DNA from 3 places in the Rossellomorea sp. NS-SX7 genome. Region 3 is predicted to be linked to each of the others. Evidence: riboswitches for the same ligand, from Rfam matches in the RefSeq annotation. Region 3 holds a riboswitch; each other region holds the start of a gene.
The links. A riboswitch is a leader RNA that binds a small molecule or an ion and turns the genes downstream of it on or off. The one in region 3 is predicted to bind cobalamin.

Region 1 (9,825 bases), 1.8 Mb from region 3:
CTGCCCTGCTTTCTGCGAAAGAGCTCTTTCCACTGCGCACTCCTCCACAAATAAAAATCATTTCTGCCGCCATTTGCTTATCCCTCCATCTGCAACTTATATATCAGCGAATTCATAAATAATAGAGCAAAGTCATCACGCACCGACTGAAACACATGATGACATATCCAATGTATAAGGGTCAGCCAACTCCCCCCTCCATAAACCTCGAAAAGCGGCTCCCGCAATGGCGAGAGACGCTCCAACAAGAATGCCAACAGGTACTCGGGTCAGCTTGAACCTATTCACGATAGTGATATCCATTTAATCCACATTATACAGGACAGGGTAACGGAAAATCGTTGTACCGAGGATCGAAATAATACCAGTAACCGGGACTCGCGCCAACCCCAATACCTATCAGCAGTGAGAATATTAAGATCCATACGAAACTATTACATTGTTACTTAAATAAATCCGGATAAACCGCTTTTGCAAGCTCCTCTACGCCTTGTACCAGCCTCGGACCGGTTCTCGTTACTAAATCCGAATGAACGTCATATACTTGTTCATTCTTGATGGCAGGAACACCCTCCCATCCCTCTCTGCTTAACACTAAGTCTTTCGGATTTTCCGTGTAATACCCATAGGTAGTGACAATGACATCAGGATTCAAGGCGATAATGGCCTCTTCATTCATCTTCACCCAGCCTTCCTGTTCTGCAGCTGCATTGTCAGCATTAATCAACGTCAGCATTTCATCCATGAAGGTATCACTTCCAGGAGTGTAAATCTCTGGTGCAGGAGACACTTCTACAAAAACGCTCTTTTTCTCTTCTTTTGAAACTTCAGCTGCTTTCTCCTTCACCGCCTGAAGATCATCTTTCATTTTCCCGATGGTTTCTTCAGCCTGTTCATTTGCATCTGTAGCCTTGCCGATCATTTCAATCGTAGAATAAACTTCTTCGAAACTTTTAGCGTCATGTACGACCAGAACCGTGATACCAGCGTCTCTTATCTGCTGGAGAGCATCCGTTGCCGATCCCATTACCGAAGCATGGGCAAGCACCAGATCAGGTGATAAGGAAAGAATCTTTTCTACGTTGAACTCCATACCGCCGATCTTCTCTTTTTCAGCAGCTTCAGGAGGATAGTTATCAAAATCAGATACTCCAACAACTTTATCAGCCAGCCCTAATTCGAAAGCAATTTCTGTATTACTCGGGATAAGCGATACAATCTTTTCAGGTTTTTCCTCAATCGTTACCTCATTATCCACAGCATCCTTTATGATTACAGGAAATGCTGCCGTTTCCTGGTTTTCAGCTTGTTCCTGATCCGCTGAATCCCCTCCAGCTTTCCCATTAACTGTGTCTCCGTTATTTCCGCAACCGGCAATGACGCCAATGGAAAGTAGCAGTGCAAGCAATAGTAAGTTAATCTTCTTCACGTTCGTTTCTCCCCTTTTTTCATTTCAAAATAAAAAAACATCTCTTCCTGAAGAAAGAGATGACGTGTAAAAGGCATATTTTTGATGTAAACTCAAAATTTATGCGATTTACACCTTCCCTATCCTCGTAGGCTTTTGGTGCACGGTAACAGGCAGGTCTCCTGGCTTATGGTCATTGCCCGCTGCTCCTTCCCATACAAATGTACAGTGGTATTAACAGCAGGCTCCCAAATTACAGTGGCGGGACCGCGTTGGAATTTCACCAACTTCCCTTTTAAGACTTCAGTTCGACTAAAGTCACCTGTTTCGACAATATGTATTAAATTTTCCGCTAGCTAGATTATACACAAGAAAGGTTGAGAGGGGAATCATTTTCCAGAATATTATTTTAATGGTTTAAGTAAAAGGAAGAGTGAGAACCGCCTCCACCTAATTCCACTGTTCCTCAAGCCTATCAAGCATCTCATTTAACTCTTCCAGCCGTCCGCTGCTGCTTCATCTTTTTCCTCCCTTTACCTGCTACAAATTCCTCATCCAACAATGCGACTTCCTCCAACGATTGCACACCTCTCTTAGAGAATGACAGAAAAAGGACACCCTGTTTTGAAATTTTGTTACATAAACGTTTGTTTAACTTTGTAGGTAGCTTTGTGCCAGGGGTTTAGAGATTAATCAAACGTTTGTTTAAAAGGACAAGTGGACAGGTATACCGTCACACTAAAATAATTGGACTATCTAGCTCGCGGTACGATGGACCTGTCCCCCTGTCCCACTTCCTCTAAACCTTTATACCCATATTCCGATAGTAAAAATAAACACCTGCATTATAAAGGAGTGCAATATGTTATTATTTCTACACTTTTTAAAGAAGAAAAAAGAAAAGGACGTACCCATACAAACAAGAAAACCGGCCGCTAAGCCTATAAAGAGGACTTCAGAGGAATTCGCAGCCAGAAAAGGAGAACTCGGTGAATACAAGATAGACATCCAACTTGATCAGCTGCCGAAAGACTGTCGTTACCTGAGCGACCTTCTTGTGAAAAACCCGAAGGCGAAGTCGGGATATTCCCAGATTGATCACGTAGTCTTGACTCCCTATGGCATCTTTACCTTTGAAACGAAAAATTATCAGGGCACCATCTATGGCGGGAAAGACAGAAAAACGTGGCTAGTGAATGGGAAATTTAAAATGATGAATCCGTTTGTCCAAAATTACGGACATATTGCCGCACTGAAGACACTGATTGATGAAAAACACCACCCTTTATTCATCTCAATGGTTTCCTTTACAAAGAGATGCACATTTAAAGTCGGATTAGAATATCGTAAAATCGCATCCAATGAGTTGATTGTCTATGATATCGAATTGTCTGAGTTCATTCACAGAAAGCTTTCGGTTTTGAAGCTTCAGCACAAACAACCGCTACTTAGTGAACCTGACATTTCTACCATTCATCATGCTTTTACTCAAGCGAATATAATTGATCCAACGACCAGGGAGGAACATAAGCTCAAACTAAGCAACCCTGAAGATACCGAGGTGATTGCCGGTGCCTCCGCGGCCTGCGTCGCGTGCAGTAAACCTGTTTCGGCAAAAGTACAGGCGTATTGTCTGGCAAACAAAAGGTTCGGAGGGAAAATCTATTGTTTTGAGCATCAGAAAACAAGGTAGAGCGGGAATCTGCCCCCCTGCTCTACCCCTTGTGGTAATCTTATCCAATGCTTAACCTTTCAAATTATTAAAAGGATTTCCATCAGGATTGGTTCGTATATAACCGCCGCCTTGTTCAAGGGGGGTGTCTATGGAGGAATTCCCGTCACCATCGCGGAAATATCCTTCCACTAAAGTCCCATCTTTACGAATGTAGGGATCTACATAGTGAGGCTCCACAAAGTGAATGTTGTCAGTGCCGGACCCTAAATGTAATGGTTTGAACTGAAATTGATTTGTATACTTCAACGGATCAGAGTAATGATAGATATCCTGGCCATGTCCAGTAAAGGATCCGTCTGACCCATAATCGATCACGGACGGTGTTTGATCCTTAAGTGCCAGATCTGTACTTGTGCCATAGTCCTGATCAAATGCTTCTGAAAGATTTACTGTATTGTTTTCCCATCCATTCATTTCAACGCTTCCTCCTTCATTAATTCTGTTAGATAAAGTTTCAGTTCTTTAATCTTTTCCCTGTGAGCATGGATTTCAGCTGCCTCTGTTTGATGTCTTGCCGCCTCTTCTTTAAGAATCATGTGATAACTTGTTATTAAACGACTAAATTCTTCAAGAGAAAGCCTGTTAATTTCACTGATTCCCTTTCTGATATACTGGTTCAACTGATATTTAAAGTCATCAAGAAGGACGTTAATCTGAGTATGCACGGAATATATAAGGTCCGGCTTGATATTGGCTAGTTGCTTCTCAGCGATCTTTTGAGAAATATAAGGCAGGCCAGCCATCCCAACTACCGGAAGGAAGAAAGGACCTCCCAATAAAAGTGCAAGAGAACCAACGCCCCCCAGCAAAACACCTGCTTTCACATTGGCATTTCCGCTGCGGGCATTCAGAATAGGGATATCGCCTTGAAACCTCAGATTCTCTCCCCTGTAGGACTGCAATTTTACACTTTGCTGAAAAGATTTAGATAATCCAATAGAAACCTCTCTTTCAAGCTTTACAAACAATTGGTGAATATGGTCGCTATACTGATCGATCCATTGATTGAAATGAGCCCGTATTGTATGAGGAATTTGGTTTTCCACAAGGGACTTTATATCAGCACCTTGAAAGAGATTAATTTTATGCTCGATATCCTCCTTCACCTTTTCTCCAAAATATTGAAAAGATTTGTTGATTAGAAAGTTGATCTCTTCTTCTCTCTCAAACAGATAATCTTGCAATTGTCCTTCCCATTTTGCACGATGTTCGAACCAGTTCTCCACCCTGAGTAACTGATCTCTTAGATCTTCAATCGATCTTTCTGTAAGTTCTTCCGCAGTTTCAACCTCTTTAAGCACTGCCTCGTGTATGTCAGCTAATCTTTCTTCAATTCGTTTTTGCTTTTGTTGTGTTCTTGAACCCGATTCTAGTCGTCGCTTTATTTCTGCTTTAATTTCTTCTATACCTGAAACTTGTTTGAGTTCATCGTTGTTCGTTAAATTACCTTCAAGGGCTTCTTTCGCTGATACAGGAAACACCCTATGTTGTCCACCTGCTATACCTTGAATTCTTCTTTCTGAGAATTCGATCACTTCATCCAGTTCGTCTTCATCAATTTGATCTAAGAAATTCATGACGAAAATGGTCCGGTCAAATCCAATTTTCTTTATTCTATTCTCCAGGAATTCCTGCTCTGATTTTTTTATTGCCGCTGTCAGAGAAGACATAAAGATGATGACATCTGCCCGTGGCAAGAACTGATGAGTGATGTCAGCCCGTTGTTCACTTAAATCATTCACACCGGGAGTATCAATTAATACAATACGCTCCTTCAATAACGGTACATCCAAAAATAATTTTATAAACTTGATTTCCTCCGGATTGAAGTCTGAAGAAGCAGTATATCTGTTTAACACCTCAATAGAAGCCTCTTGTTTCTCTATTTCGCCATTTTGTTTAACGATATGAATTTCCTGTTCGCTCCCGTGAAAAATCGCATTAATTGTTGCTGTAGTCGGGGTTACATTTCTTGGCATGATGTCCTGTCCCAACAAAGCGTTTACGAAAGTAGACTTTCCATGTTTGAACTCACCAACCACCATGATCGTATAATAATTTTGAATAATATCCTCTTCAAGTTCCTTTAATGGCTTCAATTGCGAACTATTAGGTAATACAGACTCTAATTTAAGAATCATTTCGCTTGTAACCCGCTTGAAATCTTCGAGATTGGTCCATTCACTACTCATAACACGCCAGCCTTTTCTTTTGTTTTTTTCTGCAGCTGCTTTAATAGACGAGGCAGATCTTTTTCAATCTGTGTCAATCTTGTATCCCTATGATTTAGGATATCTATTGTCTTATGAATATCTTTTTCTTCTAATTGAGTGGTTTTGATAAGCTGGTTTAGCTGTTCGTTCATTTGTTGAATATTTCGTTCAACAATCTCTTTGTATTGACTACGTATTCCCTCTCCCAAATTGCTCCAATCTTTCTTAAAAGAAGAAAGCTTTTTCTTTTTTGATGCTTCGAACTGCTCTAGGAGATCTCGTTTAAATCTTGTTTTTTCATTCTCACCTGTCAGCCATGACCATCCTGCTCTGAAAAGAGCCGTTATTCCACCAGCAATGGCTGTCGCCACATACCCAGCTCCGATGACTACTTTCCCTAACAAGCTGTTACTCTTACCCCAGGCATCGTCTAATTCTTCGAAAATTTCATCAAAAAGGCTGTATTCATTCATTCCATCGTTCTCCTTGACCGCCGGAAGAAGATCATCCTCATGAGGAGAGCTGCTTAAATTCACTAATTCACCTTCTAATCTTCCCCATTCCTCATTCAAATCTCTAGACCTGAGGTTAATGCATGCTTTGGCTGTCTCCGTCATTTTGTTTTTTTTGTTTATATGTAGAGTCCTTTCCAAGGGAGCAATCGTGTTTTCCACTTTTCTGCTTATCTCATTTACACTTAAATGACGAGATTCTTCAAAGGTTTCAAGTCCTTTTGAATAAATTTTTTCAGTTTCCTTTTGATACCATTGTAAAAGGCCTTGCTCTTCTTTTTTAAGCTCCATGTACATTTTTTTCAAAGCTTCATTTCCAGTCTCTTGAGTTTTCACTAATTTAGGGCGGAAGTTTTCTATTTTTTCTTTTAAACCCTCTCTTTTTTTACTTAAAGCATTTCTTTCTAGTGAAATATGCTTTTTCTTTATCTCTTTTATCAGCTTAGTTACTTGTTGAATAGGCTTCTGTAATTTTACAGCTCCCCGTTCAAACTGGAGAAAGTCCGCTAGATTGTTTTCAAGCTCAACAAAGCCGGTATCCTTGAGATCCCATACGGGCATTCTTCGTCCCCTCTTCGATCCAAGCTCTTCTCCATTTTGTTTCCGCCGGGCATTTAATGCCTGTTTTGCAGCCACCATATGAATTTTCGGCTGTTGTAAAACATCCTTCAAGTGAGTATAGGCGAATTCCAATACTTTTCTCTCGTCCTCTTTGCTCTCTAGTAAATCTTTGAAGTTCACAATGATAAAGATTTTTTGAATATCACTGGCCAATAATCGATCTCGCAAAAAACTAAGCTCTGATTCCGATAAGATTTTCAAAGCAGATAAAATGAGAATGGCTGCATCTGATTTTGGAATGATATTATTCGTGATTTCTTCACGCGCCGGGTCTAAATCGTTTGTTCCCGGCGTATCTATGATTTCCACTCCATTTTCAGAAAAAGACAGGGGATGGGCAATTTCTGCGTATTCAATTTCCTGAATGAATTGTACTTGTTTCTCGTATTCTTTTTCTGTTTTCACATCACCTGGAATCGGCTCTTTAGGAGCAACCAGTTTTGCAAAAAGTTCCTCTGTAATCTTCTTAGACCGTTTAGCATCTCGAAAATGTAAGGTAATTCCCGGCTCTGTGCCATACACAATTTTATTTAATATGGTTGTAGTAGGCTTTGCCGATGAAGGAAGTATTTTCTTACCCAAGAGTGCATTAATGAAAGTAGATTTCCCTCTGGAAAATTCGCCTACAACAACGACTTGAAATCTTTCTTCCAACAAATTGTTTTTAATTTCTTTTAATTTCCGCATTTCTATATCAAGCTTCATCTCATCGAGAAGATCTTGAAGCTCGGTTACTTTATCAAGTAATTTCTGCTGTGTAATCGTATAAGTATCCAATGAAAATGTCATTGATTGGTCCTTTCCTTATTGAGTAGTAGTAGTTTCTAAAATGTCGAAATAGGGCATGTCACTAATTTCAATACCCTCTTCACTTGTCACATTGATTAAATATTCAACCCTTACTTTCTTCTTCTGGGTTGGTTTATCCTGATATTGATATTCATCTTCAAGGTGGACGGTGGCCAAGTATGTATCAGAATCTACGATGTTCATCGACTTCACTTCAAAAGAAAGATTGTTCATTTGCATTTTTTTTGTGATCGCCTTTGTCAGGTACTTTTTCTCCTCCATGTACCGTTCAGAATCTGGCTCAAAATAATGTTCAACATATGAGAATCCTCTATTATTAAATGCCTCTTCATATTGATCGTAATAACGTAGAAGCATTTCTGATACATCTGATGCGCTTACCTGAACATTACCTTCGGACTCTGCATTCAAATCATCAAATGAGGCTTCAGCCATATCATTCTCTACGACCTGCTTTTTTGTATCTTGTATGATGATGTCATCTATTAATAGGTCATTATCCGCTACTGCTCTTAATACATATTCTTTCGTTCTTTCAAAATATGTCTCTATCCCCTTATCATCAATAAAAGTAAACGTCTCAAAACTACTCACCGTATACTGGTTATCATCTGTTTTCTCAATATTAGAAACCTGGTTTTCTCCAAACTCAAACCTATAGCCTTTTCCTTCTATAGAAGAGAAGTATTCCTCCATTTCCTGATGTTCTTCTGTGTCAGAGAAAAAATAGGGTTCAACATAAGAAAAGTCTTCACTATTTAATGCTTGCATATAGTCTGATCGATACTCATTCATGAACGAATAAATCATTTGTTCATCCACAATATAGGGGTTTATTGTTTCGTTCTCTATTGAATAAGAAACTTGGTTGATTTTAAGCTTGTTTGATTCAAAGCGATCCTGTATGAATGAGTAATGGACCTTGAAAGTTCTCTCCGCTTCTTCCCACGAATAGTACTCTGTAGTGGTGACATTAATCTCATCAGACGAATACTCTATTTCTTCTCCTGTAATCTTTACTAAATCTCCATCCGTCAACTTCTCATGATATGGAATAAAACCTTCCCAGCCTTCATCAGTGAAATATTCACTATACAACAACTCCAGCGAACCCGTTGGATTTTCCATCTCGTTATGGAGGCGTGTCAAGAAATCTTGAATAGCACTTCTGTCAAACAGGCTTTCAAGTTCTGTTTGACTCTCTTCTTCATACGACATTTGTTCGATAGTATTGGAATCTGCCTCATCATCCATATACGAAGCATCATCAAAGCTGCTTGTCCCTTGTGAATTATTAGGATCTTCAAGAATGAGATAGGCGAAAACGGAAAGGACTACAAGACAGACTGTTATTCCAATCCACTTCTCTCTTCTATCTTTAATCGTCCTTTTCACACTTCCTGGGTCGTGTTTAAGTGAAACAACCAACGGAATCTGAATCGACGGTATAAAACGAGTTCCCATGCCGGGAATGTTAAACTTTTCGTATGTTTTCATCTTGAGGTGTGGAAGTGAAAGAAAAGAAGCCAATGTGTCCTTGAATTCACTATATGGAAAGTCATCATAAAGTTCTTCAATATCCTCCAATGACCTTTGAACTTGTTCATAGGCTAAAAGTGGAGTAATGGATTCATCCACTGTAAAAAAGAACGATTTTACTTGATGTATGAATGAGTATATCCAGTCAAAAAAGCTCGTTAACTTTTCTGTATAACTTAGAGTAATCTCTTTATAACTAATCTTTATTTCTTTTACCTGTTCATTCCATTTTTCAGTCCGTTCTTCTATCTGAATCTTACGTTCATCGAAATCAGATTGAATGATGGATTGAATATTCCTATCCAAGTTTCGGAATACATTCTCTAATTTACGCTTTTCCTCCATGAGTACTTGTCTTTTTCTAGTGAATGTCTCTACCCGTCTATTGAATTTATCCTGCTTATCAGAGTATTGTTCAACCTTGGACACACCAAATAAACGCAAGCGGGAAAGATTGGACCATTCAGTTTCCAAGCTGTTATTTTCTTCTAGTAACCGCTCATATTCTTGTTGGTGATTCTCCATGTTTTTTTCATAGCTTTGAAGTTTAGGCAAGACTTTATCCCACTGATCTTTAATCATTTTGCGTTTAACTGGATCTTTAATAGGACTTACTATACTGTCAACATACGCTCCTGGACTTGTATTGTATTTAAGTGTGCCCAGTGTGGTTATCCAATCTGCATTAAGTTGCTTCGTTTCTTGATGCTGCTTCAGTACCTGCTCTTTTTCCTTCGCAAGGGAGGGATAGATAGTTGAATGAAAATCCTTGATTTTAATAAAGTTACGTTGTAAGGAGTAGGAGGATTTTTCTTTTAATAACATGCGATCCAACAGATCGATCGGCTCTTTCAATTTTTGAAGAATACGCTCAATCTTTTGGTCCGATTGCCCTTTTAAATCCTGAAACAGTTTCTCAACAGCACTCCAGTTACTCCACTCCACCATTTTTTTGTCCTTTTCTACTATTCCGTTTAATGCTTCTTT
Region 2 (9,825 bases), 980 kb from region 3:
TCATTGGTAGCTTCACGATCAGTTGTATTAATGAATTGAACCGCTTCTTTTGGGATATCTGTTTGTTCTAATGCTTCGTGCATGACATCGACGATCGCTTTATTTGAAGTAATCGCATTTGAACCACCTTTTAACACAATGGCATTCCCTGATTTTAACGCTAATCCGGTAGCATCCACTGTTACATTCGGGCGGGCCTCATAAATCATGCCGATTACACCAAGAGGAACAGTTACTTTTTGTACTTGAAGTTTGTTTTCAAGAGTCCAGTCTGAAACGATTTTCCCTGTTGGGTCTTCCAGGTCAGCAACTTGTCTCAGACCATTTGCAAAGTCTTCCACACGTTCTTTTGTCAATGATAGACGATCCATGAACGCTTCTTCAAATCCTTTTTCTCTCCCTCTTTGGAGATCCTTTTCGTTTTCATCCAAGATCGTTTGATAATTTTCGTCCAGGTGATCTGCAAGTTTATGCAGTGCTTTGTTTTTTTGTTCAGTTGTTAATAAACTTAATGTTTTAGAAGCTTTTTTTGCCTTCATCGCTTGTTTTTTCACATCGGTTTTTTCAATTGTTAAAGTCATCAAATGCCTCCTGATTTATTTTGTAATGCCAATTGTATATTGGACATTCTTATTAATAACCATTGGTGATTTCCGTGCAAGTCTTCGCTTTCCGCGGGCGGGTGGGGAGCCTCCTCGGCTTGCGCCTCCGGGGTCTCCACTGTTCCGCATTCACGCAGGAACAATTATTATCCTTGTTTCAATCTTATTAAATCCCTGAATCAAAAAGCTTCTTACACCCCAACCGGAATTGGTACTTCGATGTGGCAGACCAGGTGGTCGATTTCTACTGCAATTTGGTCGTCTTTGATGTCTGATGGATTTTTTAGTTGGCCAGAACGGAAGTTGACCATTCCGAGTCCGATTTCTTCATTGCCACTGTCCAGGATTCTAACGACAGCACCTTTGTCGAATCGACCTTTTACAGTATAAATATCATTGATTGTCAGGCTTTCTTTCTGTTCAAGGATGCGTTCTTTCGCATCTGTATCTATTGTGATTTCACCTTCTGGACCTGAGTTGAATGCAATCCATTGCTTCTTGGAATCCAAATTCACTGCATCCTCTGCAGATTCAAAATACGTCCCTTTCGCAGTGTGCTGCACGGCATCATAAATGATATCGGTGTTTCCGGATTTTCCAAGGAATGCAGGGATGCCGGATGCCATCGTAATTTTAAATGCATCAATTTTAGAGCGCATGCCGCCGGTACCTACTGAACTTCCCGGTTCTCCAGCCATATCTTCAATATCATCGTTGATTTCTGTGACGCTTTCCAACAATTCTGCTTCTGGGTTCTTACGTGGATCTGAATCATATAGTCCGTCAATATCAGACAGAATGATCAATTGATCTGCATCCACTAAAGCAGCTACTTTCGCTGAAAGGGTATCGTTATCTCCGAATTTTAAACGGTCAACTGTTACCGTATCGTTTTCATTTACAATCGGGATAATTCCTCGTTCAAGCAGAACATTAATCGTGTTGCGTGCATTGTTGTAACGGTCTTCATCCGAAAAGTCACTACGAGTAATCAGAATTTGAGAAGCGACGTAACCATGCGATATAAACAGATCAGAGTATGCTTCAATTAATAACCCTTGACCAATTGCAGCTGCGGCTTGCTTCTCGGGCAAAGAGCTAGGACGTGTTAAGCAGCCCAGTTTACGGTACCCTGCAGCGACAGCTCCAGATGATACAAGTAGCACTTCATGACCGTCATCTTTCAGGCGTACAACTTCATCCACTAAACGTTCCAACTTCCTGCGGCTCATCTCTCCATGCAAGCTCGTCAAAGAACTGCTTCCAATCTTGATCACAATACGTTTCTGTTTATTATCTTGGGACATCCAATCACTCCTAGTAAAAAGGTCCGTCCCTCGTCCCTTCTTTTGTGATGAGGGACGGACTTGTATTTCTGTGTTTCACATTCTTAGTTATATGGTAATTATATTTAATAGAGGTTTTTTATACGTGTCATTAGTTCGTCACTAATTGTCGGGACTGTAATTCAGAGCTTATTTCTTTGGATCTTTTTTCTGCTCCTTTTACAGCTTCTGAGATAGCCTTCCCTCCGCCAAACTCTGCTAATGCATCAAGTCCGGCAGCAGTCGTGCCATTAGGGGATGTTACATTTTCTCTTAGTTGTGTTGGTGTTTCTTCACGTTCAAGCATCATTTTAGCTGCACCGAATATTGTCTGGGCACCTATCTTACGCGCAAGCTTGGGGTCTAAACCGGCTTCCGCACCAGTCTTTTCAATATGCTCCATAAGATAATAGAAATATGCTGGTCCGCTTCCGGCAATCCCAGTGAAAATATCCATTTGACTTTCATCAATTACATATACTTCACCTATGCTTGACAGCAATTCTTTGGCATTCTTCATATCTTCTTCTGACGTAAATCTGCCTGCACTTATAGCAGTAGCAGATTCTTTAAGCATACTGGACGTATTCGGCATTACCCTAATAACTGATTGACCTGCAGGGAGCTGTTCCTCCATATGGGAAGTAGTAATTCCTGCAAGAACTGACATGATGACAGTATCTTTATTTACAAGATGATTAATCGAGTCTAAAGCTTTATCTATATCTTTAGGCTTCATTGCAAGAATGAGTATATCGATTTCTTCAAAAGGAAGTTGATCCTTCAATAATGTGCGTACGCCATACTTCTCATTGATATCATGAAGTTTTTCTTTGTTGCTTCGATTAGAAACAATGATTTGATTCTTTGGGATTTTTCCGCTTTGTACCGTTCCAGAGATCATTGCTTCAGCCATATTACCTGCACCAAGAAAAGCGACTGTCTTATTTTTCAACAAACCTATCCACTCCGTTTCATTTATATAATAAGGTTGTTTTTCAGTTTTGTTTGTATGTTTAATATCATGTTTAGTTTTAAATGTTTATTTTGTCCTGTGCTTTGTTCACAACGTTTATAATCGTAACACGCTGGTAAATGATATCAAGGCGATATCCGGAAGTAGTAAGGAATAAGCCGAAAAAGAACGTGGAAGCGTTATCATTCCCTTTTCAGTGATTCAAATGCCTTCTGAGAGCTTTAAATCACTGATAATCCCGTATAATCAGAATTATTGGGTTTGCTTTCTTAGAATAAGCTGCTTTTTCAGGATTGTGTGGAAGGAAAATTGCCGTTTGGCTCGGTATTCTTTTAGTTTTGGCTGATAAACTTTGAGTTTGGCTCGGTAATCTTTTAGTTTTGGCTGAAATCCTTTAAGTCTGGACCGATAATCTTCGAGTTTGGGCCGGTTATCTTTCACTATCGGCCATTAATCTTTCGATTCCGCCGATAATTCCATCACTTGGAAAAACAAGGAAACAACAACAACACACACCCACCCCAATCCCCTCAAAAAAAAATGCACATCAGACGAAATCGTCCGATGTGCACTCTTATAAGTCTACTATTATTGTTCGGTCACCTCATCCGAGCTTTTTCCGTTAAGGAAATCTTTCAGCGCCTGGATGTTTTCTTCAAAATTCAATTCGATGACCGAACCGACTCCCTCGTAGCTTCCAAAGTCATATGAGCCTTCGACTGGGATCGTCAGCTTGTCGATTTCATCGCTATTACTTAAAAGAACATCCTTAACAAGCGAAACCTGATCCAGCTTTGACATGTTTGTTTGGATGTAAGGCTGTATGGAACCAGCTAGTTTAGGCAGCTTGGTGACACCGTCGATGGTGAGGACTTCTCCTTTTAGAGCTGTAATGACTTTTTGCTGTCTCTCAACCCGTCCAAAATCGCCTTCCGCATCGTGACGGAATCTCGCATAGCCTAATAATTCTTTCCCGTTTAATTTTTGTACTCCCGGCTCAAGGGAGACACCTATATTTTCAGACATTGCTTTTTCGACGTCCATCTCGATCCCTTCCGGAGCGAGAATATCAACCGATTGTTCAAAGCCTTTAAAATCGACCATCATGTAATACTGAATATCTATATCAAAGTTATGCTTGATCGTTTTCCGTAATAATTCCGGCCCGCCTAAGTAAAACGCGGTGTTCAACTTATAGTTCTGGTAACCAGGAATTTCTACATATATGTCCCTCATGAATGAAACCAGTTTGGTTTCATTTGTTTTGGGATCTACTTGGGCCAGCATCATGGTATCTGTCCGGGATTTCTCTTCCCCCCTGCTGTCTACGCCCAATAACAATACGTTGATCTTGCCATTTTCGTCTTTAACCCCGTTAAATTTATAGTCTTGCATATTCTGCTCGCCATCAGCCATCTGATATCCATTATAAAATTGAAAAGCTGAATAGCCCAGTAAAGATAAAATGATCAATAATAGCACTGCGATAATTTTTCTGCCACGTTTTTTCCTTCGTTTCTTGCGATCGAGTCTTGAATCCATTATTCCACCTACTTTGCAAAATGAAATGGCAGCAAGCTATTGAGAAATTCTACTCTACTATCCCTCTTAACTCAATACTCAGGTTATGGAGGGATAAACATGAATTTCCAGCATGTTATTATTTATAGTACCATAATTATTACTGGATATCTCATTAATTTAAGCTTTATAAGCAGGTGGCCACTTCCCAATGCCTCTGCCAGATTCCGCAAAGTCTCCGCATACTTCAGGTTCTCCCCTGATCGGCATCTTTAGCAGGAGTCTGCTGTATACGCTCATCTCAACAGCTAGTAACTGGTTAAATATAGTTTTATATTCTGTACCAATGCCATATGTTTTAAAGTCATTGAACGTACTACCCGTTTTTACTGAGGATTTAAACATAAGGATTCACTAAAAAAAGAAGCTGAGTCCGTAAACTCAGCAATCAATGACTTTCCAGCTTTTAAGATGGTTTCCGCATTCTGAGACGGTAAGATTCAATGGCTTTCTTTGTTGTCTCAAATACGCCCTTTCCGATCAGCCTTCCCAAGGGGGTGATGGATCCTGCGAAAGGATAAGATTTCCCTTGATTCGTTGATGCGACAAGGATACTGTCTGTCGGTGTACCTGTAGCGAGGGTACCCGTTCTGGGATCATACACTTCTTGTTCCTGCATCGCCCTTACTTTTGCTTCAGTAGAGGTTACAAGAGCTTCTATGAAGGCTTCATCAGAGAGCTTTCCATTGACAAAAACCCATGTATTGATTGTTCCCGGCCTCATCTCCCCTGGGAACAAATGAGTGGCTGTCACATCTACTGCATTACCCACTCCCGCCGTCACGACCACAAAGATGGAGTGCTCCTCCAAGGTGAACGCAGCATATTCCACATCTTCCAGGTTCACTGCCGTCATCATCCCGACTGTGAAAGATGGATCAAAACCTTTGTCTTTAAGGAAATTCATCATATCCCCACGATAATCGGTGCAGTCATATTGCGGAGTGACGTATCGGTTCACCACGTTTTTGTACCAGCCAAATCCTGAACCAATCACCCCTGATGACATGCACTTCATATGGATGGGTGACTGATAGGTGATCATATCAGAGGAAACAGTCAAGAACTCTTCACACGCTGGTGATGTCCCGGATTCCGCTTTCTCATCAGGCAGGATGACAATTTGCGGTTTAGCCACATAAGGATGCGCCTGCTTATGTACTTCGGTATTATAGACCTCTTGAATATGTTCTTCCTTTAATACTTCTTCAGGGTGATTGACCACTTTGGTCTTACCCTTCTGCAGCAGAAGGAGTCGGTCACAATAAAGGCTTGCAAGGTTTAAATCATGAAATATTGAGACGACTGTCAATTTACTCTCTTTTGTTTGTTTCTTTAATAATTCAAGCAAGCTTTTTTGGAAGGAAAGATCCAGATGGTTAGTCGGTTCATCCAACAGGATGACTTTCGGTTCCTGGGCAAGGGCCTGGGCAAGGAATACCCTTTGCTTTTCTCCCCCTGACAGTTCATCCAGCTTGCGGTGTTGAAGACCCTCTACACCTGTTTGAATCATGGCTTGATGTACGATTTTCTCATCATAGGGTGATATTGTTTTAAATATCCCTTTCTGATGTGGGTACCGCCCAAGCATGACCGTTTCTTTCACCGTGTAAGAAAAGGAGTGTGTGGAGTTCTGCGGCAGTACAGCTATCAATCTTGCCAACTCTTTAGAAGAGTATTCAGCCAGGGACTTCCCTTTCAGATTGACTTTGCCTGCTGTATGGTGAAGGATACCTGAGAGTGCCTTCAAGAGCGTGGTCTTCCCACTGCCGTTTGGTCCTAATATTCCGAAGAACTCACCTGTCTCTACATGAAAATCAATGTTCTCCACAATGGATGCTTCATCATATCCTACAGATAGTTGATGGACATGCAGCATGTTACTCCCCCCTTTTCTTTAGCAGGATATAGGCAAATATCGGTGCACCGATCAATGCTGTGATCACACCGATTGGTAATTCAGATGGACTTATCACCGTACGGGAAATCAAGTCTGCAACGACCAAAAATGCTCCTCCTGAAATGACTGAAAGCGGAAGTACATGCTGATGATCATACCCGATGATCCTTCTGATAAAGTGAGGGATTACCAGCCCTACAAACCCGATCGTACCAGATACTGCCACGGCCGCGCCGGTCAGCGTGCTCCCCGCAATAAGAACCATATATTTCCTCTTCTGCACCGAAATCCCTATATGGCGTGCCTGCTCTTCCCCGAAGCTCATGCCGTTCAATTCCTTGGAATTAAACATCAGGATCAAGGTCCCTGCAGCAAAAAAAGGCAAAACAATAAAAATATAATCCCAGCCCCTCATCGATACGCTTCCAAGGAGCCAGCCGATTATTTGCCTTAACTCCTCTCCCGATAGGGCAATCATAAGAGAAATGACCGAACCAAGGAAGGAGCTGAAAATGATCCCTGTCAGTATGATCGTTTCCACCTTCATCGTGCGGTCGACCTTTCTTGCAAACGTCAACACAAGGAATACAGTAAGCAATGAGCCAATGATGCTGATGACAGGCAATGTGAATAGCCCTAAAAACGGCAGGCTTATATTGAAAAATAAAGTGACAACTGCGCCGACCGATGCTCCTGAGGACATTCCCAGGGTATACGGGTCAGCAAGGGGATTCCTTAATAAACCTTGAAAGGAAGCCCCGGCAATTGCCAAGGAGCTCCCAACCAGTAAAGCTAATAAAACTCGCGGTAAACGAATGGAAAATACAATGTTTGAATGCATGGGATCGACAGTCTCCACTGAGCCGGTCCCAAACATTTCGGCACTGATGATTTTGAGGATATCAATGATGGGAACCTTTACAGTACCTATCGATATCCCAATCAGCAGCGATAGGATGAGAATACTAAATGCCAGCAGATAAATAATCCATATTCTATTCTGTAAATATCTCTGGATAAACAGACTTGGCAATTTCCTCTACTCCTTCTACCAATCTAGGACCAGTACGCGTCACAAGATCAGGGTTTACATCATAAACTTGTTTATTTTTGACTGCATTGATATCCTGCCAGCCTTCCCGGGTCATGACCTGTTCGCTATCACCATATGTGGTAATGATGACATCCGGATTTGCTGCAATGACCTCCTCTTGGTTGACGGCGATCCACCCTTCCTGTTCTTTCAGGGCATTTTCTGCATTGATTAATTCAAGCATTTCATTAATAAATGTATTGCTTCCAGTTGAATAGATGTCCGGTGCAGGAGCTACTTCTACATATACCTTTTTCTGCTGTTCGACTTTTTCAGCTTTTGATTTAAGTTCTTGAAGATCCTCTCTCATCGAAGATACCAGCTTTTCCGCTTCCTTTTGTTTGCCGGTCAGCTTTCCAATATTCTCTATGATCGTGTATACTTCATCTATTTTCTGTGTATCTTGGACGACGAATACGCTGATTCCTGAGTCCCGGAGTTGATTTAATCCCTCTTTCGCGCTTACTGCCGTAGACTCATGTGCCAATACGAGATCTGGATCGAGGCTGATGATTTTTTCAACATTGAATTCAATGCCTCCGATTTTCTCTTTATCAGCAGCTTCCTCGGGATAATTATCGAAATCTGTCACTCCAACGACTTTTTCACCAAGGCCCAGTTCAAATAGTATTTCCGTATTACTTGGAATTAACGTGATGATTCGTTCAGGTTTCGATTCGAGAGTGATTTCATCACCTAAAGCATCCTTCACTTTTATCGATTGATCAACCGATTCTTCTTCAGTACCTTCCCCTGCATTTTGGTTGTCAGGCTGGTTCCCACAAGCAGCTGTAAATAATACTGACAGCATGAAAATAATAAATAGACTACTAAGCTTTTTCATTTTCTCTCTCCCTCTCATTAGATGATTGAATCGCATTCAGAATGATCGGTGCATCTTTTCGCTTATCTTGAAAGATTATGGGAAAGACGTGCATCGATCAGACTCCTTCTTTCTTTTAAAAAATTGAAAAAAGAGCCAAATAAAAAAACATCCCCGAAAAGGCGATGCTGTGTAATATGCATATAGGACCAACAAAGTATGGGGACATGCATGTTACACCTTCCTATCCGCGTAGTACCAGTGTCAAAGATGTCAGGCAGGTCTCCTGGCTTATGGTCATTGCTGGCTGCACCTTCCCGTACATGTGTACAGTGGTTCATTGCAGTTTGCTCCCATTTACAGTGGCGGGACCGCGTTGGAGTTTCACCAACTTCCCTTTTAAGAAGCGCAGGAATATTTGAACATATCCCGCTTCACCCGATCATTCAACTATGTAATTTTCCGTTCACATGAATTATACAGGAGCTTTTATATCCGGTAAATATATTTTTGCACCAAAGTTACAGTTTTTTTGATTGTCAAACCGTCAGAGAAAATGATAAAATTTGTTCAATCTAAAATATCTTTACCACATTACAGCAGCAAATAGCTGCAGGAGGTTTGGTTGGAATGAAGAAAGAAATCGAACGTGCTACCTTTGCCGGAGGCTGTTTCTGGTGCATGGTAAAACCATTTGATGAATTACCCGGAATCATTGATGTCGTGTCTGGTTATTCAGGTGGACACGTTGAAAATCCCACATATAAAGAAATAAAAGAAGGACAAAGCGGACATTATGAAGCCGTTCAAATCACATTTGATCCTTCCGTCTTCCCCTATCGGGATCTATTGGACCTATACTGGCCACAAATCGACCCGACTGATGACGGCGGGCAATTCCATGACCGTGGGGATCAGTATCGCACCGCCATCTTTTATCATAATGAGGAACAAAGATATGCTGCAGAAGAAACCAAACAAAAAATTGCAGACAGCGGGCGATTCGCAAAACCGATCGTGACAAAGATCCTGCCGGCAGCACCTTTTTATCCTGCTGAAGAATATCACCAAAAGTTTTATAAAAAAAAGCCAGAAGAATATAAAGCTGATCGCAAAGTATCCGGCAGGGATGAATTCATCAGTAATCACTGGCAGTCATAGCCTACGCATGAAAGCCCCCCATTTCTCACAAACTAGATGTGAAGAAAGGGGGTTTTTTTGATGAAAAAGCAACAGCATGACAAGGAACAAGTAATCGGATTCGAAGGCCCTGGCAGGGCAGTCAACTTTTTCGATCCCTATCCTGATGAAGACAAAGTGAATTACAAAAATGCTGAGCAAGGTGAAGAAAAAAATGACAGAGAGTAAAGATGTCGAACCCAAGATGAATAGTATGATAACTTTTGTATAAGTTAAGAAGAAGGAACCGGGGAAATCCTCCACCAAGAAAAGCCAACAATCGCTAGATTTTCTCGGTTCTGAATTATTTTCATTACCACTGTATCCTCCACCTAATAGCAACTTC
Region 3 (9,825 bases):
CGCTGTTACCGGTATTTTATAATCCTTTTTCTCTTCTGAATACAGATGCCTGAATAATGGATCGATACTCGCGGTTGAACCTGCTATTAAAGAAGTAGAGGAGTTAGGTGCCACTGCCATGAGATATCCGTTGCGCATTCCAGACGTTGTCACTGCCTGCCTCAATGCCTCCCATTCCGGACCTTCATAACCCTTATTCCCGAAATAATTCCCATTATCCCAATCCGAGCCGTTGAAATACGGGTACGCCCCTTTCTCCTTCGCAAGATCGGTACTTGCGCTGATCGTATGGAATGCAATTTCTTCGTATAGTTCATCACAATATTCCGCCGCTTCATCACTCTCCCATCTCAAGCCCTTCAAGGCAAGTAAATGATGCCATCCAAACGTCCCCAGGCCGATGCCTCTATACCTTTGATTTGTCAATTGCGCTTGCAGGACAGGTATATCATTCAGTTCGATGACATTATCCAGTAGTCTAACGGCGATCTTGATCGTCCGTGACAACACGTTGTGCTGAACAGCCCTGGCCAGGGAAAGTGATGCGAGATTACATACGACATAATCACCTGGATGTTTATAAGTAATGATTTTCCCGTCTTCAATCTTTTCTTGTTCCAAAACAGTAGGGCTCATATTTTGAGCGATTTCCGTACATAGATTACTGCAGTAAATCATCCCTTTATGAGCATTGGCATTCTGACGGTTTACAGTATCCCTATAGAACATAAACGGTGTTCCTGTTTCCAGCTGTGAGATCATGATCCGCTTGAAAATATCGATGGCCGGCACTGTTTTCTTAGACAGTTCCGGGTGATTCACACATTCCTGGTACTTTTTCCTGAATGATCCCTCACCTATATTCTCATCGTAATAGTCTTCCAGGGAATATCCCATAACTTTCCTTACTTCGTGGGGATCAAACAGGTGCCAGTCATCCCTTTCTTCAACGGCTTCCATAAATAAATCAGGAAGGCAAACACCTGTAAATAAATCATGAGTGCGCTGCCGTTCGTCTCCATTGTTCAACCGAACGTCAAGGAAGGAATGAATATCTTTATGCCATACATCCAGGTAGACAGCGATTGCGCCTTGACGCTGACCGAGCTGATCAACGGAAACAGCGGTATTATTTAGTTGTTTCATCCATGGAATGACTCCCGAGCCCACACCTTTAAATCCTTTGATATCACTTCCCCTGCTCCGGACTTTTCCTAAATAGATACCAAGCCCTCCGCCATTTTTACTCAGAGTCGAAACATCCGTGTTGCTGTCAAAGATGCCTCTCAAATCATCCTCTACCGTGTCGATAAAACAGCTGGAAAGCTGACCGTAGCTTTTACCTGCGTTCGCTAAAGTGGGTGTAGCAACAGTCATATACAGATTTGACAGGGCCCAGTAGGCTTCTTTAATCAGTGAGAGCCTGTGAGCCTTGTCTTCGTCCATCATGAGTGTCATTGCGATAATCATAAATCGCTCTTGCGGAAGCTCATATACGTTGCCATCATGTGATTTCGTTAAATAACGCTCAGCAAGTGTAACGATTCCAATATAGGTAAACAACTTGTCTTTAGAAGGGTTCAAAAGAGATTCCAACTGTTGGATTTCATCCCTTGTGTATGCCTCGAGCAGGCGCGGATTATATAGTTTTTTCTCAACAAGTTCTTGTATCAGATTAAAAAAATCACGATAAGGATTTGCGGGATCAAGCCTCCTGGACTGACTGCTGGAGTGATAAAGCTTCTCTAAGTACAGACATGCTGCTGCATATGTCCATTGCGGTTCTTCTGCTGAAATTCTTTCGACAGCTGTCAGGATAATCTGGTGAAAAAGCTGTTCTTCGGAGATATCCTTTTTCACTTGAAGAAGTCCGTCCACTTTCTCTTCAAATCCATCCGTGTTCAAGTCTGGGAAATCCGACTTTAGCTTCCGGCAAAGCTGCCAGGCAAGGTCTAATGTTTTTTCTGTTTCAATCAGTGTCATTTCTTCATTCCTCCCGAATCTGTTCAATTCATTCGTACTATACAAGCTGCGGGAGAGGATACAAAAAAGCCCATCCTCTCAATTGGACGGGCTTTCATGAATATAACGATGATATGATATAACAGACGTATGTATAGATATCTATTATTCTATCCTCGCACATCCTCCCAATTCCCGAAGAAGATCATACGTAATAAATATGGCAGGTCTCCTGACTCGTGCTTCATCCTACTTTAAGGCCTTCCCATCTTTATCAAGATAGTGGCAAATCCTTATTTCGTCATCACTTACAGTTGCGGGGACAGTTCCGGAATTTCACCAGATTCCCTATTAAGTCTTAATAGACACCGTATTTATAGATTTAATCGAACTAATCAATATATAGTTGTGAATATCTTTATGGACACAAAGTATTGTGTTCTCATCCATCATAATTTAATTACCATGATTTTTCAAGCAAAAATCACCCTCTTCTTCAAATCTCAATGATGGTACAAATATGCTTATAATTATCTTTTTGTTCAAAAATCCACGAACACCTCTGAATTGAGACCATTAATCAGTGGTAAAGGAAGATTACATCCGTATTTATCGTTTGAGAACCGATGGCATAATACTTATAATCCAAATAGAAGGTTGTTTGACAGTATTCTTTGGTCCCCAATATTTGACGGGCTGCTTACTTGGGATTTCCCATAGTAAGCAGCCTCTTTTTTTGAATGAAAGGGTACTCTGCAGGATAAAATAAAACGAATCTAGTGTTTCAGGGTAATTACAAAATGATTAAATAAGTCAAAAAGGTTTATTTATTCATAAGAATCATATACAATGCGCATTAAGTGATTTTTATAAATCCCCTCTTTTGAAAGGAGAACTAAAATGAAGAAGTTAATGAGTGCATTACTGATTACAATAATGGCGATTGCCTTAGCCGCTTGCGGAAATGGAGAAGAGGCAAAGAAGCAATCTGAAGATAAACCAAAAACAGAAGAGAAAAGTAAAGAACAGCAAGAGCAGGCCAAGCAAATGGAAGAAATGCAAAAGAAAATGGACAAACAAAAAGTGGACAAAGATAAAGTTGTTGCCGTGGTCAATGACGAGAAGCTGAAGGGTGAAGATTATAATAACATCCTTACTTCCTCTCAAATGCAGTTTCAGCAGATGGGACAAGATCCTACCAGCGAAAAGGCAGCAGAACAAATCAAAAAACAAACAATCGACAGTCTTGTAGGTCAGACCCTTCTCATGCAGCAAGCAGACGAAAAAGGGTATAAAGCAACTGACGAAGAAATCAACAAACAGCTTGACCAAGTGAAGAAGAAATACAAGAGTGATAAAGAATTCGAAAAAGCAATGAAAGAAGCCGGATTCTCGATGGAAGAACTAAAAACTCAAGTTGCTGAAAACATCAAGTACACAAATTATGTTGAAAAAGAGATAAAAGTGGATGAAGTAACAGAAGAAGAAATGAAGAAATTTTACGACCAATTTGCCAGCCAGCAAGGAAAAGATCAGAAAGCACCAAAGTTTGAAGAAGTGAAGCCTCAGATCAAGACTCAACTGGAACAGCAAAAGAAACAAGAAAAACTTGTACAGCACGTTGAAGAGTTAAAGGAAAATGCTAAAGTAGATGTAAAAATATAATTTATTTGAAACAACCTCCATTCTGGGGGTTGTTTTTTCTATTTGACATGTTTCTTCTTATATAAAAAGGGTACAGTCTACCAAACCATTACTTCAATGAGTAAAGGAGATGAATCCCATGAACAAACGTTCAAACGATAACCCTGAACAAGTGAATAAGGACAATGAGGGGATCCTGGATAAACATGAAAGTGAACAAAACGTAGATCCGATCCCTCTCGAAGATTTAAAGAAAGAACAGCGTGAAGAAAAAAAGAAACATCACACTAAAGATGATTCCTCCAGCGACGAATAAGACGTATAACCTGCAAAATAAACCGCAGTACAAAATTTGTACTGCGGCTTTCTTGTTCATTCATTTATTTACTTAACCAATCTGTATGGAAAGTTCCTTCTTTATCCGTACGTTGATAGGTGTGAGCTCCAAAATAATCACGCTGAGCCTGCAAAAGGTTTGCCGGCAGCGATTCAGAACGGTAGCTGTCGTAATAAGCAAGAGCACTTGCAAGCCCCGGGACGGGTATTCCCAACTTAATCGCGGTTGCCACTACTTCTCGAGCCTCTTCCTGATAATTCTCCACAATATCTTTAAAGTATGGATCCAACAGTAAATTCGTCAATTCCGCATCACGGTCATAAGCTTTCTTGATTTCTTGGAGGAACCCTGCGCGGATGATGCATCCCCCCCTGAAAATCATGGCGATCTCACCGGGCTTCAGATTCCAATTATACTCCTTGGATGCAGATTGCAGCTGTGCAAATCCTTGGGCATAGGAACAAATTTTACTTAAATACAGTGCTTTGCGGATCATTTCAATAAATTCTTCCTTATTACCGCTGAATTCACTGTTTTTAGGTCCTCTAAGAATCTTGCTTGCCTTGACCCGTTCTTCCTTCATTGCAGAAATAAAGCGTGCGAAAACAGACTCAGTAATAATAGACAGAGGCACCCCAAGTTCCAGCGAGGAGATGCTGGTCCATTTACCAGTGCCCTTTTGCCCTGCTGTATCCAGGATGACTTCTACGAGCGGCTTCCCCGTTTCTTCATCGACCTTAGTAAAGATATCAGCCGTAATTTCAATCAAGTAACTGTCGAGCTCTCCTTCGTTCCATTCTTTGAAGATCTCATGCATCTCCTGGGCTTCGATCCCCAATACATGCTTCATTAAATAATACGCTTCACAAATAAGCTGCATATCACTGTATTCAATTCCGTTGTGGACCATTTTCACGTAATGACCCGATCCATCCGGACCGATATATGTACTGCATGCCTCACCGTTTACTTTTGCTGAGATGGCTGTTAAAAACGGTTCAATCAAATCATAAGCTTCTTTCTGGCCACTTGGCATGATGGCAGGTCCGTATAACGCACCTTCTTCTCCACCGGACACGCCAGCCCCGATAAAATTGATCCCTTTTTCGTCCAAAGCTTTATTTCGGCGGATTGTGTCCTCAAAATAAGTGTTTCCTCCGTCAATCAGGATATCTCCTTTATCTAAATGAGGCAGCAGGGAATCGATTGCTTTATCGGTAATAACACCTGCAGGCACCATCATCAGTATTTTCCTTGGTGTCTCCAATGATGCTGCGAAAACTTCAACGCTGCTTGTACCTGTAAATTGCTTATCACTGTGCTCTTCTAATATTTCATTCACTTTTTCCTCAGTGACATCATAAATGGCGACAGAATACCCTCTGCTTTCAAAATTCAGAGCAAGGCTTTTCCCCATCACTCCAACACCAACAACACCAATTTGTTGTTTAGCCATACTATCATTCCTTTCCTTGCTTAAAAAACATTTTTTCACCGTAACTATTATAATACGAAAAATATTTTCATGCTGAACTTTCATGAAAAAACTTCTTTTTAAATGTAATTTTTATGATTCGCTCTGTTATAAACCGATTTTGATTTCCATGCAACGTTTAATAATAGGCTTTAGATAGTATTCATTCTTTCCTTTTGGATAATATTCAATTCAAAGTTGCAGAGCAATGCCGAAATGAAAAGGACGAACCTGTATATGGTCCGTCCTCGAAAATATAGAGAATAAAAGCTATGATTCCAATCGTTCTATTATGGTGGCATTTGCCATGCCGTGTCCTTCGCACATCGTCTGCAGCCCAAAACGGCCAGCTGTCCTTTCGAGCTCGTGCATCATTGTCACCATGATGCGTGCGCCGCTTGCACCTAGAGGATGCCCAAGAGCAATAGCACCACCATTCGGATTTAATTTGGCTGGGTCGGCTCCCACCTCTTTTAACCATGCCATGGCAACAGGCGCAAATGCTTCATTCACTTCAAATACATCGATATCTTCCAGTGATAAACCTGATTTCTTAAGCGCTTTCTTTGTCGCCGGGATTGGTCCTGTCAGCATTAAAGTCGGATCAGAGCCTGTTACCACCCTGGTGTGAACTTTGAATCTTGCTTTCAAACCAAGTTCATCCGCTTTTTCGCGGCTCATCAGTAGGAGCGCGGCCGCTCCGTCACTAATTTGGCTGGAATTCCCCGCATGAATGAATCCATCTTCTTTAAATGCAGGCTTCAACGCTGAGAGGACATCGACAGTAGTACCTTGCCTTGGTCCTTCATCCTTGTTAAAGACGACCGTCCTACTCTCCTCGACAGAGATCTCAATCGGATATATTTCTCCATCGAACCTGTGATCCTCTTGCGCTTTTAAGGCTTTTTGATGACTTTGACTGGCAAATCGATCTAATTCTTCCCGGCTGAATCCATATTTTTCTGCAATTCTTTCTGCCGATAATCCCTGATGGATGATTTCGTGCTGTTCTTTTAGCTTTTCACTGAAGCCTGCCTTCCCATAATTGGAAGCGATGGGCACCCTCGTCATATTTTCAACACCGCCAGCTATGACAATGTCCATGTCTCCGGAAAGAATGGCTTGTGATGCAAAATGAACAGCTTGCTGGCTGGACCCGCATTGACGGTCAATGGTCGTTCCAGGCACCTCGACTGGAAACCCTGCAATCAAAGCAGCTACCCTCGCAATGTCACCAGCCTGCTCCCCTGATTGAGTTACACATCCGAGAATGACATCATCTACACTCCCCGGCTCGATGCCTGATTTTTTCATTAATCCCTTAAGGATTTCACCAGCCAAATCATCTGGACGCATGTTTTTTAACGAACCGTTCCTCCTGCCTACTGCTGTCCTTATTCCTTCTACAATGACTACTTCCCTCATAATCTTCCTCCTTATAGACCCAAGTTCTTCGCAATGATTACTTTCATGATTTCGTTTGTTCCTGCATAAATACTTGCGACCGGCACATCTCTATACCTTCTGGCAATCTCATATTCCTCCATATATCCATATCCGCCATGAAGCTGCATGCATTCTGTAGCAATCCTCCTGGACATCTCAGTAAGTTTGAATTTCGCCATTGAAACTTTGGTTACTACATCTTTTCCTTGTATGTGCTCGGCAATCAAACCATCAAGAAATGCCCTGCCCATCTCAATATCTGCCGCCATTTCTGCCATTTTGAATTGAATGTGCTGAAATTGACTGATCGCTTTGCCGAAAGCTTCACGGCTTTTTATATAGTCCATGGTAATGGAAAACATATGTTCAGAGGATACCTGGGCTGCAATGGCCACGACTAGCCGTTCCTGCTGAAGCTTCTTCATAAGGTATTGAAAACCTTTGCCTTCCTCGCCGATTAGATTCTTCTTAGGCACTTTACAATCTTCAAAAATCAACTCAGCCGTGTCCTGGCAGTGAAGGCCGACTTTATCCAGCTTTCTTCCCCTTGAAAAACCCACTGTTCCTCTCTCAACCGCCAGGAGGCTGATTCCTTTATGTTGGGGGACAGTCCTCGTATCGGTTTTACATGCCACTATGATCAAGTCAGAATGAATTCCGTTGGTGATAAATGTTTTTTGCCCATTCAAAATGTAATGATCATCATTTAGGACGGCAGTCGTTTTGATTGCGGCCAAATCAGAGCCCGTTCCAGGTTCAGTCATCGCAATCGCTGTTACCATATCTCCCTTTGTACAGGAGGGCAGCCAGCGTTTCTTTTGTTCTTCAGTTCCATACTCGCTTATATACGGAACCACAATATCATTGTGTAAGCCAATTCCGATTAAACCAGATCCGACACGCTCGAGTTCCTCGTTGATGATGACAGAGAAACCCCAATCCACACCGCTTCCTCCGTATTGTTCATCGACGTCCGGACAGAGAAAGCCCTGCTTCCCCATCTTCTCCCAAAAAGACCTCGGCACAAGCCTGTCATTTTCCCATTGTTCATAGTAAGGGTAGGCTTCTTTCTGAAGAAACTTTCGTAGAGACCTCCTGAACATTTCATGATCTTCAGTAAGATATGGATGATCCACACTATCGTCCCCTTTCTTAGTGGTTGAACTTTACTAAATGAATGACTGTCCATTCATTTTTTCTGCAGATTCAGCTTATTTCGGCTGCATGCGAATAGCACCATCCAGTCTGATTGTCTCCCCGTTAAGCATCGGATTCTCTACAATCGCTTCCACAAGCTGTGCATATTCAGAAGGATAGCCCAGCCGATTGGGAAATGGAACGGTCTTTCCTAACGAAGCCCTAGCCTCTTCAGGCAGCGAGTCGAACATAGGTGTATGAAACAAACCTGGGGCGATTGTCATCACTCTGATTCCATCCCTTGCAAACTCACGCGCAATCGGAAGCGTCATACCCGCCACCCCTGCCTTAGAAGCACTGTAGGCTGCCTGACCGATTTGCCCATCGAAAGCAGCCACGGACGCTGTGTTAATGATGAGTCCCCGCTCACCATATTCGTTTTCTTTATTGCTCTGCATGTTTTGAGCAGCTAAGCGTATGACATTGAATGTACCGATTAAATTGATTTGAATCACTTTAGAAAACTGCTCTAGAGAGTGAACCCCATTCCTTCCAACCACTTTTGAGGGCGGTGCGATACCTGCACAATTCACAACCATATTGATACTTCCAAAAGACTCGATCGCATTCAATATTGCCGTTTCTACGGCTTCTTCACTGGTCACATCCGCAGGATAAAACCCGACCCCGCCGCCTAGTTCCTTTTGTAATTCCCTTCCCTTTTCCTCATCCATATCAACAATAAAAGCCTTTCCGCCCTTTTCAACCAGTTTTCGGACAGTGGCTTCACCCAGACCTGAGGCACCTCCTGATACAATCGCTATACATTCTTTCATTTTCATTTATTCATCCCCCAGTAAATGTACTATCTTCATTTTATCTTTCTATCAATGAAAAAGAAATAATTTTAGGAAGATTCTGTTTATTTATCTTGTTTCATATTCCTTTTACGTGTTGAACAATATATAAATGTACCGCAAATTTAATAATCGTATGGAGGAACAATCATGACAAATAAAAACGATAACCGCGAACGCAAAAATAAATATCCTAATAATAAGAAAACAGATGCAGAGTTCTCGAAGGAAACCGGCATCCGAAGTGAAATAACAAAAAATGATCTAAAAAAATAATTGCTGCTGCACTAAAAGGGTTCAAAGTTATGAACCCTTTTTACAATAAAAAAACAGACCCATCAAAAGATGAGCCTGTTTTGGAAGTTTAAATCAATTATTTCTTAACAACGTTAGCTGCTTGTGGTCCACGAGCACCTTGCTCGATGTCGAAAGAAACTTCTTGACCTTCGTCAAGTGATTTGAAACCTTCACCTTGGATCGCTGAGAAGTGTACGAATACATCGTCTCCACCTTCTACTTCGATGAATCCAAAACCTTTTTCTGCGTTAAACCATTTTACTTTACCATTTTCCATGAAAAATGCCTCCTAGTGTGTGCTTACCACACAATGTATTACTATTCTTGCGATATCAGGTGAAAACCAAATCTTGTTCTTCCCTCGTATACCGGACAAAAATAATTCTTCTATAGAATAACAGGATTCTCGGAAATAAGCAAGTAAACAAGAACTTACTTGATAAAGTCAGACGACTTACTATTGTAAATCAGTTCTAATTGCTAAATCATTGCAGGAATACTTCGATTATTTTTACAGCAATCCCTTGAAACTTTATATGGTATAATACAAGAAGCTGAAAGGAAGTGTCATATGAAATCCACTAAAAGTCTATTTAGTAATGGATCTGCTGTCACGATTAAAGAAACCGGCGAAACCGTCACTATCTTGAAATCCCAGTACGTTAAGAATA

Region 1: it holds a riboswitch for cobalamin, as region 3 does, so the genes downstream of both, ACUXV2_RS18000 (ABC transporter substrate-binding protein) here and ACUXV2_RS05755 (ribonucleoside-diphosphate reductase subunit alpha) in region 3, are expected to answer to the same signal.
Region 2: it holds a riboswitch for cobalamin, as region 3 does, so the genes downstream of both, ACUXV2_RS10705 (ABC transporter substrate-binding protein) here and ACUXV2_RS05755 (ribonucleoside-diphosphate reductase subunit alpha) in region 3, are expected to answer to the same signal.

The regions. Positions count from the first base shown of each region.
Region 1 covers NZ_CM128249.1:3,620,941-3,630,765, forward strand. Annotated here, with positions in the region: gene ACUXV2_RS17990 (bifunctional adenosylcobinamide kinase/adenosylcobinamide-phosphate guanylyltransferase) at 1-73, opposite strand, end outside; gene ACUXV2_RS17995 (iron chelate uptake ABC transporter family permease subunit) at 136-303, opposite strand; gene ACUXV2_RS18000 (ABC transporter substrate-binding protein) at 443-1,429, opposite strand; cobalamin riboswitch at 1,564-1,749, opposite strand; gene ACUXV2_RS18005 (nuclease-related domain-containing protein) at 2,271-3,101, shown strand; gene ACUXV2_RS18010 (hypothetical protein) at 3,153-3,557, opposite strand; gene ACUXV2_RS18015 (dynamin family protein) at 3,554-5,335, opposite strand; gene ACUXV2_RS18020 (dynamin family protein) at 5,332-7,278, opposite strand; gene ACUXV2_RS18025 (TcaA NTF2-like domain-containing protein) at 7,294-9,825, opposite strand, start outside.
Region 2 covers NZ_CM128249.1:2,147,341-2,157,165, forward strand. Annotated here, with positions in the region: gene ACUXV2_RS10675 (glutamate-5-semialdehyde dehydrogenase) at 1-581, opposite strand, end outside; gene proB (glutamate 5-kinase) at 794-1,909, opposite strand; gene proC (pyrroline-5-carboxylate reductase) at 2,040-2,885, opposite strand; gene ACUXV2_RS10690 (LCP family protein) at 3,492-4,445, opposite strand; gene ACUXV2_RS10695 (heme ABC transporter ATP-binding protein) at 4,891-6,363, opposite strand; gene ACUXV2_RS10700 (FecCD family ABC transporter permease) at 6,365-7,417, opposite strand; gene ACUXV2_RS10705 (ABC transporter substrate-binding protein) at 7,380-8,321, opposite strand; cobalamin riboswitch at 8,560-8,757, opposite strand; gene msrA (peptide-methionine (S)-S-oxide reductase MsrA) at 8,943-9,461, shown strand; gene ACUXV2_RS10715 (hypothetical protein) at 9,522-9,668, shown strand.
Region 3 covers NZ_CM128249.1:1,168,684-1,178,508, reverse strand. Annotated here, with positions in the region: gene ACUXV2_RS05755 (ribonucleoside-diphosphate reductase subunit alpha) at 1-1,983, opposite strand, end outside; cobalamin riboswitch at 2,168-2,350, opposite strand; gene ACUXV2_RS05750 (SurA N-terminal domain-containing protein) at 2,863-3,627, shown strand; gene ACUXV2_RS05745 (hypothetical protein) at 3,746-3,922, shown strand; gene gndA (NADP-dependent phosphogluconate dehydrogenase) at 3,987-5,399, opposite strand; gene ACUXV2_RS05735 (thiolase family protein) at 5,688-6,842, opposite strand; gene ACUXV2_RS05730 (acyl-CoA dehydrogenase family protein) at 6,854-7,999, opposite strand; gene ACUXV2_RS05725 (3-hydroxyacyl-CoA dehydrogenase) at 8,075-8,842, opposite strand; gene ACUXV2_RS05720 (hypothetical protein) at 9,008-9,133, shown strand; gene cspD (cold-shock protein CspD) at 9,231-9,431, opposite strand; gene ACUXV2_RS05710 (hypothetical protein) at 9,726-9,825, shown strand, end outside.